Regions from separate parts of the Fructilactobacillus hinvesii genome, predicted to be linked through region 1. Evidence: predicted binding sites of a transcription regulator. Region 1 holds the regulator's gene; each other region holds the start of a gene.
What was found. The regulator CtsR, encoded in region 1, represses protease genes until heat stress. The targets are predictions, from matches to a motif close to TTGGTCAAAAAAGGTCAAANA.

Region 1 (4,712 bases):
TCGGCCGTTTCTTTCAAAGTCTTAGCGGAAGCAGCCATCTTAGTTTGTTCTTCTTCACTAAGTTGAACTTCAAGCACGTCAGCGATTCCGTGGGCATTAACCACAGCTGGTGTGCCAATGTAAATGTCGTTCAAACCGTATTGACCATCCATTGGAGCACCAACGGGTAAGACAGCATTTTCGTTGCGAAGGATGGCCCGTGAAATCCGCATTAAAGCAGTTCCCACGCCATAGAAAGTAGCCCCCTTCTTGTTGATGATTTGGTAAGCCTTGTTTCTAGTGTCATCTTCTAATTCTAAGAGGGTGTCTTTAGAAACGCCACGATCAGCAGCGTACTTCAATAACGGTACGTTACCAACGGAAGCTTCGTCGATGTCAGCAAATTCAGAATCACCGTGTTCACCCATGATATAAGCTTCTACGCTGGCCGGATCGATGTCAAACTTTTTGGCAACGGCAACGCGGAACCGGCTAGTATCAAGAGAAGTTCCAGAACCAATGACCTTTTCCTTCGGGAAGCCGGAAAGCTTTTGGGTGGCATAAGTCAAGATGTCTACAGGGTTAGCGGCCACCAAGAAGATTCCGTCAAAACCAGAATCAACGACTGGTTTTACGATGGAAGATAAAATCTTGAGGTTTTTGTTAACTAAGTCTAACCGAGTTTCACCAGGCTTTTGGGGAGCACCAGCTGTAATGACAACCAAATCGGCATCCTTACAGTCAGGGTAGTCACCGGAGTAGATGTTCTTGTTGGCCGTGAATGGAATGGCATCTTCCAAGTCCATGGCGTCTCCTTCGGTCCGATCCTTATTGATATCAACAATCACGAATTCTTCAGCAAGTGCTTGTTGAACCATGGCAAAGGCGTAAGATGAACCTACGGCTCCGTCTCCAACTAAAACAACTTTTTGGTGTTTCTTAGTCATAACTGTCATCCTTTCAGTGGTAATGTTATTAAGATACAGCTAAATTATAACATTGAAAGTGTTACTTTTCACATTCAAATGCAACCGTTTTCTTAAATTCAAGGTAAAATCCAACTTATATAAGTAAGAAAAGGGGAGATTGAATTAGGAGTTAAAAAAAGTTCAGAAAATGTGTTGACGATTTTAAAATCTGATGCTATGATTTAATAGTTGTCAAAACGATGTAGCTGTTTTGATTCTCAGAAATGGAAGATTAGCTCAGTTGGGAGAGCGTCTGCCTTACAAGCAGAGGGTCACAGGTTCGAGCCCTGTATCTTCCATTACATGAGCCGTTAGCTCAGTTGGTAGAGCATCTGACTTTTAATCAGAGGGTCGGCAGTTCGAACCTGCCACGGCTCATTTGTAAAAATAATAATATGCGGACGTGGCGGAATTGGCAGACGCGCTAGATTTAGGTTCTAGTGTCTTAGTGACGTGGGGGTTCGAGTCCCTTCGTCCGCATTGATTATTTTTGCCGACTTAGCTCAGTTGGCTAGAGCGCGTCACTAGTAATGATGAGGTCGGAGGTTCGAGTCCTCTAGTCGGCATTATGCGGAAGTAGTTCAGTGGTAGAACGCTACCTTGCCATGGTGGAGGTCGCGGGTTCGAATCCCGTCTTCCGCTTTTTTGCTATTCATGCCGGGGTGGCGGAATTGGCAGACGCACAGGACTTAAAATCCTGCGGTCAGTAATGACCGTACCGGTTCGATCCCGGTCCTCGGCATTTATGCACCTATAGCGCAATTGGATAGAGTGTCTGACTACGAATCAGAAGGTTGCAGGTTCGACTCCTGCTAGGTGCATTGTTCGGGAAGTAGCTCAGCTTGGTAGAGCACCTGGTTTGGGACCAGGGGGTCGCAGGTTCGAATCCTGTCTTCCCGATTTTAATTGGCATCAATGAAAAGTATTGGCTGGCTTCAGCCAATACTTTTTTGTATAGTTAGAAACCAACGGAGGGCCTTTGCTTGTTATTTGCTGTGGATATTATATAATTAAAGTCAACATTAGTCAGAGATGAGATGAGATTATGACACATCACAGCATGTCAGATACAATCGAAGAATATTTAAAACAATTGTTGCTTAGTGCGGACACGCCGGAAGTGGAAATTCGTCGTTCAGACATTGCGGACCACTTTGACGTCGTCCCCTCTCAGATTAATTATGTGATTAAAACTCGATTTACCCTGCGCGACGGTTACGTGGTCCAGAGCAAGCGGGGCGGGGGTGGTTACATCCGCATCGAACAAATTGATTTGGCCAGTGATGCTGAAGTGTTTGACCAGTTGGTGACCTCCATCGGCACCCAGATTACCCAAAAAGCCGAAGAAGACATTCTAACCACCCTCTATCATAATGGGATGCTTTCCGCCCGCGAAGTTAACATGATTTCTTCCATCTTAACTCATGAAGCAATTGCCATTACTGATGCTGAAACCGAAGGAAAAGTACGAGCAAACGTCCTGAAGGCTCTGTTGAGTCGTTTACGGTACGAATGCTAATTGAAAGGAGACTTGCTTTTATGGCAGATTCATTAACTCCCAGTGCAAAACGAGTGTTAAACATTGCACAAGACCAAGCGCGCAGCTTTAAGCACCAAGCGGTGGGAACCGAGCATCTTTTGTTGGCGCTAACGCTGGAAAAAACTGGGATTGCTTACGAAACCCTGACGCAACTCTCAATCACAGATCAAGACGTTTTTGAGGAAATCGAACAACGAGTTGGCTACGGAAACTTAGATGCTGAAGCTACAACCTACCTGAGTTACTCACCTAAAATGAGAGACATCATCGCTCTGGCTGCTCGAATCTCCCAACAATACGGGAGCTTAAAGGTTGGACCAGAGCACCTATTGTTGGCCCTGACGACCGATGAAAAGGGAGTGGCCTCCCGAATTATGGTGGGGCTTGGCACTACTCCTGAAGAAGTTCGTAAGATTACGATCCGTAAGATGGGGGTTCCGGACCAAGGCGTCGGAGCAGCTCGCGAAAAGCAAGCTAACGAAAGCCAAACTCCGACGCTAGATTCTCTAGCTAAGGACCTGACCAAGACCGCCCGAGATGAGCAACTCGATCCAATTATTGGTAGAGATCAAGAAATCAAGCGGGCCATTCAGGTGTTGAGCAGAAGAACCAAGAACAATCCCGTTTTAATCGGGGAACCAGGAGTTGGAAAGACCGCGATTGCGGAAGGTCTAGCACAAAAGATCGTGCAAAAGGCCGTCCCGGAGGACATGTTGAACAAACGGATTATGATGCTCGACATGGGCTCCTTAGTGGCGGGAACCAAGTACCGGGGTGAATTTGAAAACCGGTTAAAGAAGGTGATTAACGAAATCCAGACGAGTAGGAACGTGATTCTATTTGTCGACGAACTCCATACCCTGATTGGAGCTGGAGGCGCCGAAGGAGCCATTGATGCGTCTAACATTTTGAAGCCGGCCTTAGCTCGGGGCGAACTTCAGATGATGGGAGCAACGACCCTCGATGAATACCAAAAACACATTGAGTCTGATGCGGCATTGGAACGGCGGTTTGCCACGATTCAGGTGAACGAACCATCCGTTACTGAAGCCAAGGAAATTCTTCGAGGCTTACGGCCGAAGTATGAAGAACACCACCACGTTCAGATTACTGATGCTGCGATTGATGCGGCCGTTGATTTATCCCACCGCTACATTAGTGACCGCTTCTTGCCGGACAAAGCCATTGATTTAATGGATGAAGCCGCTGCTAAGGTGCGGATTGATGAACTACAAGGAACGAGTCCGGTGCTGAAAAAACAGCAAGAATTAGAAACGGCACGCAAAGAAAAGGATCAGGCAATTGAGGACCAACGTTTTGACGATGCGGTTTCGATTCGGGCTCACGAACAAGAACTGGAACGAGAGCTCCAACAGTTGCAGCAGCAAAGTGATCAACAACGCCAACGCGAAAACGATAATCATCAGTATGAACTACAAGAGGACGCCGAAGACGTGGCTCGGATTGTAGCTGAATGGACTGGGGTTCCGGTTACTAAGCTCCAAAAAGCCGATACGGATCAGTTGATTAATCTAGAAGCTCAACTGCACAAACACGTGATTGGACAAGACGAAGCCGTTTCGGCCGTGGCTAGAGCGGTTCGGCGGGCCCGGAGTGGTTTGAAGGATCCGAACCGGCCGATTGGCTCGTTCCTCTTCTTAGGTCCGACGGGAGTTGGAAAGACCGAGCTAGCCAAGCAGTTGGCGGCTACGATGTTTGGTTCGTCCGATGACATGATTCGAGTGGATATGAGTGAATTCATGGAGAAGTACTCTACTAGTCGGTTAGTGGGATCTGCTCCTGGTTACGTTGGTTACGACGAGGGCGGCCAGCTGACTGAAAAGGTTCGCAATCATCCATACTCCGTTGTTTTGCTGGATGAAGTAGAAAAGGCACATCCGGACGTCTTTAACATGTTGCTGCAAGTTCTTGATGACGGCTTCTTAACTGATTCAAAGGGACGGAAGGTTGATTTTCGGAATACGATTATCATTATGACCTCCAACTTAGGAGCTACTGCCTTACAGCAACAAAAGACGGTAGGATTTGAAACCGCCCAAACCCGGGATCGGGATCGAGAAATGAAACAGGTCATTGACGAACAGGTTAAGCAGTTCTTCCGGCCGGAATTTTTGAACCGGATTGACGAGACCGTTTACTTCCATTCTCTGACGAAACCAGAATTACACCAGATTGTGAGGTTACTGACGCGCAAGCTGGTGAGT
Region 2 (4,712 bases), 710 kb from region 1:
TCGTTTACAAAAACGTCGCCAAGGGAAGCCCAGTATTCGCCAAGTTTAGGATCATTGCCAGATTCACGTTTAACCTGTTCGCCGTTAATGACATCTTGGTAACGAGTATTTTCAGCTAGTAGGACTTGCCCATCTTGCATGTTGTCGATGGCTTCTTCTAGTTGGGGTCCTTCGTTCACTGGAACAAAGGTTACTGGTTTCCCCAATAATTTGGATAACTTTTCTGCTACCGGACGTAATGATAATCCAGGCTTGTCATCTTCAGATTTAATCCGACCCAAGTGAGAGAACAAGATGGCTTTGCCACCGTGATCAATCACGTATTTAATGGAAGGTAAAGCGGCTACGATTCGGTTATCGTCTCCAACTACACCATCTTTAATCGGCACGTTGAAATCAACCCGCATTAAGACTTTTTTATCTTTGAGATCTAAATCATCAATGATTAATTTACTCATGCTGTGTTTCCTCCTCTTGATCCCTTGATTAGTAAAAAAGCGGGGGAGGTTTCCCCTCCTCCGCCTTTTCAATCACATACAGTTCATTGAACTAGTGGTTAAATTACATCGTAGCGAACTTAAGTAAAGTCCGAACCATGTTGCAAGTGAAACCCCATTCGTTATCGTACCAAGCGACCGTCTTAACTAATTGTAAACCATCGTTTTCAACGATTTCAGTTTGGTTAGGATCGAAAATGGAACCGTGGTCATCATCAACGATGTCTGAAGATACGATGAAGTCGTCGTTGTAACCAAAGGCTTCGTTTTCGTGGCTCTTCATAGCGTCGTTAACTTCGTCAACCGTAACGTTCTTGTCTAGAACAGTTACTAATTCAGTTAAGGAACCATCGATAGTAGCAACCCGTTGTGCGTGACCCTTCAAAGCACCATCAAGTTCTGGGATAACTAAACCAATAGCTTTAGCAGCACCAGAACTGTGAGGAATCGTGTTAACGGCAGCAGCACGGTTGTTAGCAAACTTAGCACTCCGTGGACCATCTTGCAATGCTTGAGTAGCAGTGTAAGCGTGGACAGTGGTCATAGTACCAACCTTAACACCGAAGTCTTTGTTTAACCAGTAAGCCATAGGTGCTAAACAACTAGTAGTACATGAACCAGCAGAAACGATCTTATCGTCTTGGCTCAAGACATCCAAGTTAACACCAGGAACAACAGTAGTAATGTCACCAGCAGGAGCTGAAATCAATACTCGTTTTGCACCAGCGTCCAAGTGAGCTTGTGATTTTTCTTTGGAAGTGTAGAAACCAGTACATTCAAGTACGAAGTCAACACCATCGTTCTTAACCCAAGGAATGTTCTTAGCATCACGTTCTGCGTAAACAGGAATGCGCTTACCATCAACGATGATTGCATCTTCAGTTGATTCAACTTTACCAGGGAAACGACCGTGAACAGAGTCATACTTCAATAAGTAAGCCAACATTGAAGGGGTAGTTAAGTCGTTAATTGCAGCAACTTCGATCCCTTCAGCGCCAAGTTCGTGAATCCGACGGAATGCAAGACGACCAATTCGTCCGAAACCATTAATACCAATCTTTGTAGTCATAATCGGCTTCCTCCTTCAGGAATATCTAATTTTTAATACGTAATTATATTACCACTTTTGTCAGGAAATGTCAGTGATTCCTACTCGCTGATCAAGCGGTAACCGATAATCACCGTATTAGTAGCCGGTCGCTGGCCAACTACGGTTTTTAGTATAGCAAAAGCGGCTTTGAATGCAAAATAAACCGTTTTTAAATTAGGGGTTGATTATTTGGTATGAATCGTTTAATATAATAAGAGTGTTTTGACGCGCCACTAGTGTAATGGATAGCACGTAAGATTCCGGTTCTTGAGATGGGGGTTCGATTCCCTCGTGGCGCATTTATAATAAAAAGAGAGGTTGCTTAAGCAGCCTCTCTTTTTATTTATTTTAAAAATAAGCTATTTTTTCACTAAAAAATATGACCAACCATTAAATTTTTTTGGTTCTAATATCTTCAACCATTCCTGAGTAAGGAGCTTGGTTGATTACACTTTCATCATTACTTCCTCGTTGCCGCTTAACGGTAATCGTTGAAAACTCAGAAACGACCGTTTTCGGATAAGTGGAGTACTTTTCTCGAGCCTCATGCATCTGCTCAAGATAATCATTTTGATAACAAACTGTAATTTCTGGATGTTCATCAACCCACTTGGGAAAAAAGATTTCCCCGTGCGTTTTATTTTCATTGGGCATGAAGTCCAAGGATACATCAGTTCCAGTGGGTTCCGTCCAAACCACCTTAAAAATTCCCGGAGCCAGTTCTATCAGATTAACGGTTTGATTTTTAACCCAACGTCCCCCCACGATACCACTATGGATCCGGTAATCAATTTTATTGGCATTTTTAATGTAAATTTCATACTCCCATCCATTATCATAAGTATAAATTAATTGCATTCCAATAAAATCCTGCAGAGTGATAATTTCACGATTCATCTTTAATAATTCCTTTCTAAATTATTTTACATTATAAATTTTACACTAATAAATCATTAAGAGTGGCTTAAAAAATAAAAACTTACTTTTTAAACATGATTTTTAAGCTCTTTGTTTGACCTTGATTGACCATCATTGTAAGATAAACTCACGAATTCAAAAAATTCTAATTAAATTTAAAACAGAAAGAGAGGATTCAACTATGCCATTAGTTCCAACTGTCGTTGAAAACTCACCACAAGGTGAACGCGCATATGACATCTACTCACGCTTACTGAAAGACCGGATCGTTATGCTTTCCGGAGAAATTGAAGATAACATGGCCAACGCCGTGATTGCCCAGTTACTGTTCTTGGATGCCCAAGACTCTGACAAGGACATTTATCTCTACATTAACTCTCCTGGTGGTGTGATTACTTCCGGGATGGCCATCTACGATACCATGAACTTCATCAAAGCCGACGTGCAAACGATCGTCATGGGGATGGCCGCTTCTATGGCCAGTGTTTTGGCTACGGCCGGTGCCAAAGGAAAACGGTTTGCATTACCACACGCCCAAATCATGATTCACCAACCATCTGGTGGAGCTCAAGGGCAACAAACTGAAATTGAGATTGCTGCCAAAGAAATTCTGCGGGCTCGGAAAATGATTAACGAACTCTTAGCAGAACATTCTGGTCAACCACTTTCAAAGATTAACCGTGATACAGAACGGGATAATTACTTAACCGCTCCTGAAGCAGTTGACTACGGATTGATTGACGGCATCATGAAAAATAGTTCCGATAAAAAATAACGCTTAGCAAAAAGGCAGCGAGAAAATTTTCTCGCTGCCTTTTTTGTTTACCATTTTTAGAGTTCTGCTCGTAACTTTTCGGCATAATCATTAATTTTATGAAGCCGATGATTCACTCCCGATTTAGAGATGGGCCCATTTTCCACCAGTTCCCCGAGTTCCTTTAAACTAACTTCCTGATTCTTCAACCGGGTTTCAGCTACATCCCGAAGCTTGGGCGGTAAAGCATCCAGGCCCACCCGCTCTTCAATCAGTTGAATGTTTTCAATCTGTCGGGTTGAGGCGTTGGCCACCTTATTCATATTGGCATTTTCACAGTTGACCAGTCTGTTCACAGAGTTCCGCATGTCGCGCACAATCCGAATGTCCTCAAATTTTAACATGGCATTCGTTGCCCCAATCAATTGCAAAAAGTCCGCAATTTTTTCGGCTTCTTTGAGGTAGACAATGTACCCACTCCGCCGTTTGGTCTGCTTGGCTCCCAAGTGATACTGGTTCATCATCTCGGTTAACATCTCACTGTGATCTTCGTAGAGGGAGTAGATTTCCAAGTGGTACCGTGAGGTTTGTGGATTATTAACCGATCCTCCCGCTAAAAAGGCCCCCCGAAGGTAGGAACGAACCTGCAGGTCATCTTGTAACAATTCGACCGGTACCCGTTCTAAAATCTGGTAGTGGTCCAAGATGCCAAGGTCATCCAAAATGGGCTCTACCCGTTGCTGGAGCCGGACCACGTAGAGGTTATTCTTTTTAAGTTTCATCTTTTTTCGAACCACAACGCTGGCCTTCACCTGATAAAACTGCAACAACAAACGATAGATGCGTTGCGCAATGGCCGAGTTTTCCGACTGCACTTCTAACGAGAAGTGTTGATTGGATAATGTCAGCGTTCCATTCATCCGAATCAAAGCCATCAATTCTGCTTTGGCATTGGTGCGATGCACCTCTAACCGGGTCAGTTCTTTTTTGACATCACTTGCATATGACATCGCGCGACCCTCCTAATGATTAAATTTTGGTTGGCCGAGTAACCGAATCAATTCGTTAGAAACCAATTGACCATTATGAAACGCTCCATGATCCTTGAGTTCTAAAAAATCAGATGAAATCACCCGGCAGCCCAAATCCTTGAGCCCCTGGTAGTCATGGCCCACCGGTTGGGATTCGTCTCCCCACCGTTGGTGATCAATGTAACTAGCGGGGACGGGCCGATTATTAACCAACACCGTGTTAACAAACTGTTGCCCTAATTGCCGGTCTAGCACCCGCACGTGATCGGCATCCGTAAAGTGGTCCGTCTCCCCTTTTTGGGTCATGATGTTACAGATGTACACCACTTCGGCACTGGTTTTCTTCACTGCTTGTCCGACGTTACTAACCATCAGATTCGGTAAGATACTGGTGTACAAACTCCCGGGTCCCAGCACAATTT
Region 3 (4,712 bases), 470 kb from region 1:
TCATTTTTGCACCCCCTCTACTAAAAGTGCGAATTCACTTGATTTTTGTCATCGTTATTTTGGAACTTTCGTTTCAAAAAGCCCCAAGCCTTTTTGATTAACTGTCGATCTCCAATTTGAACCCAATTACATTCCACAAATTTGACTTGGTTCTTGGTGACCCAAACATCCATCAACAATTCGGACAGATAGCCATACACACGCGCCTCTTGGACGGAATAATTAGAGATGTCCGTTTGTTCCTGCACTTTAAATAAAACGGGGAAAATGAACTCACAATAGTCATCAAAGGCAGTTTTCTTCATGATGAACATGTTAAACATGTGGGCCGACCGACGATTAAGCACTTGATCAAACGAGGACAAATAGTCAGGATAGTCCTGCTTAATTACATTTCTCAAATTAATTAAGGGTTGCTCATGATGGGAATGAACGTAATGAGAGTAAATCGTTTCAATCACGTAGTGCCGTTTCTTAGGTAAAACTACTGGTGCTTTTTCTAATAACTCAGCCACCTCTGCCGAAGTTAAAACATGCTCCAAATCACGCTTATGCGTCTTACTAAAAAGCCGTCGGTAGTGAACTAAACCCACAGCATCAACATCTGGCAGGTTCTTAAAAGCCCAGTAAACGGCCGTTAATTCGTTATAGTTCGGATTTAACCGAGAAATGTTCGTTCCCGTATTGTCTAGTTGATACCCCTTTTGCCCCTTAAAGTTTCGATCTGCTCCGACCAAAATGGGCAGATAAACCGGATCTTTAGGCATTGGTGCATCTTTATGAGTGGCGACCAAAACTTTGGCTTTAATTGAAATCAACTCCTTTAACTCGGTTTAAATTAATAAGTACTGCCCGCTGTTCCATCATAGCCATAATTAGAACTGGTCATTCCAGTTCCAGTGGTTGTCGTGGCTGGACTTCCAGCGGTGAGACCAGTGGTTGGTTTCGGAGTTGGTTTAAGTTTTGGCTTCGACTTATCTTTTTTAACTTCTCCGTTCACTTTTCCCTCATTTAATAAATCCAATTGCTTTTGAGCATCTTTGGAGCCATTAAACTGGGCATGATTTTTATATTTCCAGGTAAATGGGTGCACCATAATTTTAACCTGATCACCTGTATTCAACGCTAATAACTCTTTGTTAGTAAGGTGAGTCCCTCCATATGAAACAATCAAAGGATCGTGAGGAGAAACCGGGCGATTATTCACTTTAGCAATAATGGGATTATCTTCATGCCGATCATTGGTAACGATTGCCACTTTCCCATTTTCTCCATCAATTGAAGCTACGTGTCCCGTCGTCGCTAACTTAATTTGTTTACTTGGAATTAACTCGCTTGGTGGGTCAACCTTTGCCAAGCCCTTTTTACCCCCGACAAAAAGAACTAACAACAGTAACGGAATGATTGCCAGCCAAATTTCTTTCCGAATGTTATTTTTCCGCCCGTGCTGACCCTGTTTTAAAGTTCCAGAAAAAATCGGACCATTTGTCCGATAGTCATACCAAAAGACAGCTGCTACCAGTACAAAAAATAAGACTGCAAAAGCGAGCAGAAAGCCTTTGCTACTAAATAAATTGCTCAAGTGATACAGCATATACTTAAATTTTGAATATTCCATTAATCTGCGAACCCTCCTTTTAATTTAAAGCGATATCTCCAGTGGTGGCCTGCGGCAGATCTAAACTACTTCTGATTTGGTTGGTCGTCTTTTGTAGTTCAGATTGTGGCGTAACTTCCATATCTTGCCCTTGAATTTCTTCTCCAGACTGCCCGCTTAAGTACGTGTTTTCAATGTTGTTACGAGCCGACAGGTATCCCGTTGCAATCGCTGAGAGATCGGAGAATTGCAAGTCAGTTTGTGTGTTTTTCGCAATCGAGTTGATGAAGTTTTGGTTTAATAATGAAGTTACGGAACCGCTCTTTGTAACCACTCCTTCCAATAATTGTCGTTGCCGTTGTTCCCGGCCAAAATCTCCCCGGGGGTCATCGTAACGCATCCGAGAGTAAGCTAAGGCTTTCTTTCCGTCCATCTTCGTTGGTTGTCCCTTAGTGAAGTGGTACCCTTCGTAGTCAAAAGTCAGTTCTGGTGAAATCGTTACCCCACCAACCTGATCCACAATTTGGACTAATCCGCGCATGTTAATCAAGGCATAGTAATCAATCGGTACGTTCAGCATCTTTTGCACCGTTTGAATGGCAGTTTTAGCACTTCCATATGCATAAGCAGCGTTAATCTTAGCTGGAGATTGATCTGAGTAACCTGGGATGTTAACGGCCGTATCCCGAGGAATGCTGGTGATTAAAGTTTTGTGCGTAGTGGGGTTAATGGTTACGATCATCATGGTATCGGTTCGTCCTTTGTAAGTCCGCCCCAATTCCCCTGTATCGGTTCCCATCAGTAGGATGGAAATCGGCTTTTTGTTTTTCAACAGAGAACTCGTGTCCCGCTCTTTTTGTAAACCGGCACTGTTATAAGCATTATTAACCGCGTTTTTAACGGCAAAGTACTTATAGGAACCAAAAGCCACTACCCCAAATAGTAAAACTAGAATAATCGTCAAAATAATGTTTCGGGTTCGATGTGATTTTTTCGGTTGCTGATCACGATCTAATCGACTTTCTTCCATAACGGATAATCTCCTTTATCTTTTATAAGTCCAAAATACAATAGTTACAGTTTACCAAACTAAAGTAGATTTTAAAACATTAAGTTGGCCGTGTCCCCCGCGACGCGTGAATTTCTGTAAGAATTAAGTTAATTTTTTGACTTTTTTTGACTTTTGTGAGCTAATCGCTGTCCTTTTTGGTTAAGAAAGGTTAAACTATAAGTATAGAGATATAGAAATATCTCTACCGGGAATTCATCCAATGCCTTCCCAATAACTTAGGAAAGAAGGATTTTTCTATGCCACGTAATTTTGGAAATGATCCATTCGGTAACAGTGGAATGGATGATTTATTTAACAGTTTCTTTAACAACATGGGGGATAACCCGAACGCTCGTTACGTCGTTAACGGCCACGAATTAACCCCAGAACAAGTCGCTGAAATGCGGCGGACGGGACGTATCCCTGGTCAAACCGGGCAACACAACGTCACCCCTAACCAAACAAATCAAGCAAATCAAAAACAAGAAAGTTATCTCGATAAAATCGGTCGGAATTTAACTGATGAAGCTAAGCAAGGTCTCTTAGACCCTGTTATCGGCCGTGACAAGGAAATTCAAGAAACCGCTGAAATTTTAAGTCGGCGGATTAAGAATAACCCAATTTTAGTTGGAGACGCCGGAGTTGGTAAGACCGCTATCGTTGAAGGTCTGGCTCAAAAGATTGTCAACGGTGACGTTCCTGCTACCATCAAAGACAAACAAATTATTTCGATTGACCTTTCTTCTCTGGAAGCCGGAACCCAATACCGGGGTGCCTACGAAGAAAACATTCAAAAATTAGTTAAAGAAGTTGAACAACGTAAAAACGTGATCCTCTTCTTCGACGAAATTCACCAAATCGTCGGTGCCGGTGCATCTGGCGATGAAAACGGTGGTAAAGGTTTATCTGACATCTTGAAACCTGCTTTATCTCGGGGTGACATCTCCATCATTGGAGCTACGACCCAAGATGAATACCGAAACACCATTATGAAGGACGCTGCTTTAGCTCGTCGTTTCAACGATGTTACGGTTAACGCTCCTAGCAAGGAAACCACGTTTGCAATCCTGCAAGGAATTCGCAAGTCTTACGAAGACCACCACCAAGTTAAATTACCAGATGACGCTTTAAAGGCTGCCATTGACTACTCAGAACAATACATTCCACAGCGTTCTTTGCCTGATAAGGCAATCGACTTAGTTGATATGACCGCTGCTCACCTAGCTGCTAAACACCCAGTTACTGACAAAGTTAGCCTGGAAAAAGAATTAAAGGCTGCTAAGCAACAAAAGGAAGAAGACGCTAAGGCCGAAAACTTCGAAGCTGCTGCTAAGGACAAAGCTAAGATTGAAGAACTGGAAAAGAAGTTAAACAACCAGTCTGACAACTCAGAAACTCCAGTAGCAACTCCAGCTGACATTGCTGAATCTGTAGAACGGTTAACCGGAATTCCGGTTTCTCAAATGAGTTCTGACGATATGGAACGGCTCAAGGGAATGGGCGACCGGCTCAAATCCCACATCATCGGTCAAGATGAAGCTGTGGATGCCGTTGTTAACGCCATTCGCCGGAACCGGGCCGGTTTTGACGAAGGCAACCGTCCAATTGGTTCGTTCCTCTTCGTTGGACCAACTGGGGTTGGAAAAACTGAATTAGTTAAGCAATTAGCTAAGGATATGTTTAACAACCAAGATTCCATTATCCGACTCGATATGTCTGAATACCAAGACGAAACTGCCGTTTCCAAGATGATTGGTGCTACCGCGGGATACGTTGGTTACAACGATAACGGTAATACCTTAACGGAACGGGTTCGTCGGAACCCATACTCCATCGTGTTGCTGGACGAAATCGAAAAGGCTAACCCACAGGTCATCACCCTCTTACTGCAAGTGATGGATGATGGTCGGTTAACTGACGGTCAAGGAAACGTCGTCGACTTCAAGAACACGGTCATCATCGCTACTTCGAACGCCGGCTTTGGTAACAACTCCTTAGGTAAAGACGAAGACAAGAACCAGAACATTATGGATCGGTTAGCTCCGTTCTTCCGTCCTGAATTCT
Region 4 (4,712 bases), 120 kb from region 1:
GTGTTTTTCTAGGTTGTGATCCAACTGTTTCAGTTGTTCTTTTTCTTGGTCTTCAAGGTCACCAACGGGAATATCAGTGATTTCTTCAACAACCTGTTGCATGTCATTTTCGGTAACCGTGTTGTTATTAGTGTTGTAATTATGAGCCCCCCGATCACGTTGAGCTTCTAGTTGCTTCTCTTGATCACGGTAGAAAGCAGCTTGTTCATAATCTTCCTTGTGTAAAGCTGCTTCTTTATTTTTCTCCGCCTGGGCAATTTCCTTTTCAATGGCCTGCGGGTCAATGATGTTTAGAGTTAGGTTCTTGCGCGATCCGGTTTCATCCATAAGATCGATCGCCTTATCTGGCAAATAACGCTCGTGAATGTAGCGGTTCGAAAGGTTGACAGCCGCTTCAATCGCCTTGTCCGTGTAGTGAACTAAGTGGTAGTCTTCGTAGTTTTTTTGGAGTCCCCGCAGAATTTTAACGGCTTGTTCTGGAGTCGGTTCGTTCACCATAATAGGTTGGAATCGTCGAGCTAACGCCGAATCCTTTTCAATTTCTCTGTATTCTTTGAGGGTCGTAGAACCAATTAACTGGAAATCCCCGCGGGCAAGGGAAGGTTTCAAGACGTTTCCGGCATCGAGTCCGCCTTCAGAGTTACCAGCTCCCATGATTTCGTGAATTTCATCAATGAAGAGGATGATGTTTGGATCAGCCTTCACTTCCTTGATGAGTTGTTGCATTTTCTTTTCAAATTGACCTCGAATTCCGGTTCCTTGAATGATCGATACCATGTCAATTTGGATAATCCGTTTGCTTTGGAGCTTCTGAGGAACCGTGCCATCAGCAATTTTTTGCGCTAATCCTTCTACAATTGCTGTTTTTCCGACCCCAGCTTCCCCAATTAAAACGGGATTATTCTTGGAACGGCGATTTAAAACTTCGATGGCGCGGGCAGTTTGATCATCCCGACCAATCACTGGATCGAGTTTCCCAGCCCGAGCGAGTTTCGTTAAATCAGTTCCGTAAGTAGCTAAAATTCCTTTTTGACCGTTGCCGCCGTTACTGCCTTGGCTTCCGGCAGCTCCGTTTTGATTACTTCCTTGCATGGAGCGAATTAAATCATCAAGATTTCCAAATTCGTATGCACCTTGTTGTCCTTCCATGGTACAACCTCCTTTTAATCAATGGTCATATTTGACCTTTGTTGACTTTTATTTGTGATTATTATTATACTCACCTCTAATTTTGATTCAAGGATTTGCACCGCTTCCTAATTTGAGTGGGAACTATGGTAAAATAAATGAGGAAAAAGAAAGGAAGCGAATCCAATCGAAGCAACGAAGGAAACGTTTACAAAAAAGCTAGAAGAGTTACAAGCTGGAACGATTCAAGAACTCACGGTTCAGCCAGATCAATTTTTTGTGTTTCAGCAGGCTTTCATGGATTATCCGACCCGAAAACGGGTGGTAGGAACCGCTTTTGAGAACGGGGTGGTAGTGTATCATTACGCCACGGATAATTAATTAAGGAAAGTTTAATAATTTGTGCTAAGGCGCAAAAACTTGTATTTTAGCTGATATATTGGTACTCTTAGAGTATAAATATGGTTAACAAAGGGGTGCGTTTATTATGGAAAAACGTCAATTTAAAATCACTGCAGAAACTGGGATTCACGCTCGTCCGGCCACTTTTTTAGTGCAAACTGCTAGTAAATTTGATTCTAACATTACATTAGAATACGAAGACAAGACGGTGAACCTGAAGTCAATTATGGGAGTAATGTCACTTGGGGTTGGTCAAAATGCAGTTATTACCATTACTGCTGATGGTGATGACGCTAAGGATGCCTTAGAAGCCATTGCTAAAACCATGAAAGAAGAAGGCTTAATCGAATAGTCGATTTGATGCTTAAAGAGTTGCTCCGGCAGCTCTTTTTCTTTAGGGACATAGTTTGCAAACCATCTCTGAAACCAATATAATTTAGTTGTTTATCGTCAATTGAAAGGGTGAACCGGCGCTTGAATATCGGCTTATTTACAGATACATATTTTCCGCAAGTGAGTGGAGTGGCGACTTCCATTAAAACGTTGAAGGATGAGTTAGAACGACGGGGGAATCACGTTTATATCTTCACCACCACGGATCCTAATGCAGATGAAGAGCAAGAAGCAGGAATTTATCGTTTTTCCAGTATTCCCTTTATCTCATTTACAGAACGTCGAATTGCGGTTCGAGGGCTTTTTCAGGCCACTCAAATTGCGAAAAAGCTTGACCTAGATTTGGTTCATACGCAGACGGAATTTTCGATGGGCATGATTGGAAAGTTCGTAGCCAGAAACTTGAACATTCCTTGTGTCCATACTTATCACACGATGTATGAGGATTACCTGCACTACGTTGCTAACGGTCATTTATTAAAGCCGATCCACGTGAAAGAAGGAACATTAGCTTTTTGTCGCCATTTAGATGGAATTGTGGCCCCTAGTAAACGCGTTTTGGATAAACTGACCGATTACGGCGTTAAGAGCCCCATTCGCATTATTCCAACTGGAGTTGATTTAAATCATTATGAAGCTAAAAGTTCTGTCGATATTCGGAAACAACTAGGATTAACCCCAACGCAGCCGGTTTTATTATCATTAAGTCGATTGGCATACGAAAAAGACATTGATACTTTGATTGGTCAGATGCCTTCCATTTTAGAAGCGATTCCGACGGCCCACCTCGTAATTGTTGGAGATGGACCAGCTGCTCAAGATTTACACGATCAAGTCGCTCGTTTGGGACTCCAACAACACGTCACCTTTACCGGTGAAATTAATAACCAAAAGGTGAATGCTTATTATAAAATGGCAGATTTGTTTGTTTCAACCTCAAACTCTGAATCCCAGGGATTAACCTATATTGAAGCCATGGCGGCTGATACTAAGGTGGTAGTGGCTGCCAGTCCCTACACGGATGATTTAATTACGGATCCGTCGTTAGGGATGACGTTTACCACCCTAGCTGAGTTTAGTCAGGAGGTAATTAATTACCTGCAACATCTTGCAGACTATCCAGATCAGCCAGAGTTACGGCGCCGTAAGCTGCATGACATTTCAGCAGATTATTTTGTGGAACAGGTATTAGTTTTTTATCAAGACGTCATTACTCGTTACGTAGGGACCGACGATAAGGAGTCAAATTATCATGCTCAAAATTGATATGTTCTCAACGGCCACTAAGGTGAAAGGTCAGGGAGTAGGAAGTGCCTACCTGGAATTAATTCGGTTGCTACGTGAGCGCTTTCCCACTGAATTTCAACTTGAGATTAACCAGTATGATCGAGCTGACCTTAGTCACTATCACACGATTAATCCAACGTTTTATTTATCAACCTTTAGTAAACGGCGGGGACGTAAAATTGGTTACGTCCATTTTCTTCCTGAAACCTTAGAAGAAAGCCTACAGCTACCGCCGGTTATTAAACAACTTTTTTATAAGTACGTGATTGCTTTTTACAAACGAATGGATCAAATTGTGGTGGTGAATCCCACCTTTATTCCTGAGTTAGAAAAATATGGCATTCCAGCCCAGAAGGTCACGTATATTCCAAACTTTGTGAGCAAAACGGAATTTCATCCGGTGACCGAATCCCACAAAGCAGTACTCAGAGATCAATATGGTTACGAACGGAAACGGTTTACCGTAATTTGCACGGGCCAGGTGCAAACCCGCAAGGGTGTTCTTGATTTTGCAAAGCTTGCTCGGGAAAATCCAGACTATCAGTTTATCTGGGTTGGAGGATTTTCATTTGGAGGGATGACCGCTGGGTATACTGAACTAAAGCGATTGGTAGCAGATCCACCGGCCAACTTGAGTTTTCCTGGAATTGTGGAGCGGGATCAATTAGTTGATTATTATGACCTGGCGGATGTTTTTTTACTGCCGTCGTATAATGAACTATTTCCAATGTCAGTGTTAGAGGCTTTTTCCTGTGGTCTGCCGGTGATTTTACGAAATTTGCCACTCTATCAACAAATTATCTCGGGCTATTATGCCCCCGCGAAAGCTGAACCAGAAATGAATACCTGGTTACGACGGTTTGCGACTGATGCTGAATTAAGAAGTGATTACGCGCAAAAAGCACAAGCGGCCTCTAATTATTATTCAGAAGATCACTTGGCCCAGATTTGGCATGACTTTTACATTCAACAGGCTCAGATTCAAGCCAAAAAGGGGAGAAACCATGTCAAGAAGCAATAAAATTTCATTACTCCTCATGATTGCCATCGGAATCTTGATTTCGTGGTATGCCGTGCGGGACATTAAGTTTAGCGTGCTAATTAATGACCTGTCTTCTGTGAATTTAGGTTGGTTAGCCGTGGCGCTCGGGTGCATTCTACTTTATTTCTTTTTTGAATCAGTGGTAACTTACATTTTAGTGAGGAGTAGTACTCCGACTTTTTCGTTTCGGGATGCCATTCGAGTTCCATTAGTTGAACAGTTGTTTAATGGGATTACTCCGTTTTCAAGCGGGGGTCAGCCAGCCCAATTGGTAGTTCTTTTGCAGGCAGGAGTTGATGGTGGAAAAGCAAGTTCCGCCCTTTTAATGAAGTTTGTGATTTACCAGGCCATGATTGTTTTAAACTTTGTGGTTAGTTTGATCATTGGCTTTCATTATCTAGTTGATACGGTGCATTCGTTAGCCATTTTTGTTTTGTTCGGCTTTTTGATTCATCTAGTG

Region 2: clpP (ATP-dependent Clp endopeptidase proteolytic subunit ClpP) is a predicted target of CtsR. The motif match lies at 2,597-2,617, and genes of this name have one in related genera.
Region 3: M3M39_RS00710 (ATP-dependent Clp protease ATP-binding subunit) is a predicted target of CtsR. The motif match lies at 2,804-2,824, and genes of this name have one in related genera.
Region 4: M3M39_RS03560 (ATP-dependent Clp protease ATP-binding subunit) is a predicted target of CtsR. The motif match lies at 1,178-1,198, and genes of this name have one in related genera.

The regions. Positions count from the first base shown of each region.
Region 1 is NZ_CP097118.1:611,434-616,145, forward strand. Features, by position in the region: gene M3M39_RS02890 (L-lactate dehydrogenase) at 1-926, opposite strand, end outside; tRNA gene M3M39_RS02895 (tRNA-Val) at 1,174-1,246, shown strand; tRNA gene M3M39_RS02900 (tRNA-Lys) at 1,253-1,325, shown strand; tRNA gene M3M39_RS02905 (tRNA-Leu) at 1,345-1,427, shown strand; tRNA gene M3M39_RS02910 (tRNA-Thr) at 1,440-1,513, shown strand; tRNA gene M3M39_RS02915 (tRNA-Gly) at 1,518-1,589, shown strand; tRNA gene M3M39_RS02920 (tRNA-Leu) at 1,604-1,689, shown strand; tRNA gene M3M39_RS02925 (tRNA-Arg) at 1,695-1,768, shown strand; tRNA gene M3M39_RS02930 (tRNA-Pro) at 1,774-1,847, shown strand; gene M3M39_RS02935 (CtsR family transcriptional regulator) at 1,993-2,466, shown strand; gene M3M39_RS02940 (ATP-dependent Clp protease ATP-binding subunit) at 2,487-4,712, shown strand, end outside.
Region 2 is NZ_CP097118.1:1,321,381-1,326,092, forward strand. Features, by position in the region: gene M3M39_RS06735 (phosphoglycerate kinase) at 1-458, opposite strand, end outside; gene gap (type I glyceraldehyde-3-phosphate dehydrogenase) at 562-1,566, opposite strand; tRNA gene M3M39_RS06745 (tRNA-Arg) at 1,815-1,886, shown strand; gene M3M39_RS06750 (phenolic acid decarboxylase) at 1,978-2,484, opposite strand; gene clpP (ATP-dependent Clp endopeptidase proteolytic subunit ClpP) at 2,654-3,280, shown strand; gene whiA (DNA-binding protein WhiA) at 3,337-4,269, opposite strand; gene M3M39_RS06765 (gluconeogenesis factor YvcK family protein) at 4,282-4,712, opposite strand, start outside.
Region 3 is NZ_CP097118.1:144,547-149,258, forward strand. Features, by position in the region: gene M3M39_RS00690 (glycosyltransferase) at 1-4, opposite strand, end outside; gene M3M39_RS00695 (DUF4422 domain-containing protein) at 21-809, opposite strand; gene M3M39_RS00700 (hypothetical protein) at 839-1,618, opposite strand; gene M3M39_RS00705 (LCP family protein) at 1,638-2,627, opposite strand; gene M3M39_RS00710 (ATP-dependent Clp protease ATP-binding subunit) at 2,906-4,712, shown strand, end outside.
Region 4 is NZ_CP097118.1:734,161-738,872, forward strand. Features, by position in the region: gene M3M39_RS03560 (ATP-dependent Clp protease ATP-binding subunit) at 1-1,149, opposite strand, end outside; gene M3M39_RS03565 (phosphocarrier protein HPr) at 1,616-1,882, shown strand; gene M3M39_RS03570 (glycosyltransferase family 4 protein) at 2,005-3,189, shown strand; gene M3M39_RS03575 (glycosyltransferase family 4 protein) at 3,176-4,231, shown strand; gene M3M39_RS03580 (lysylphosphatidylglycerol synthase transmembrane domain-containing protein) at 4,215-4,712, shown strand, end outside.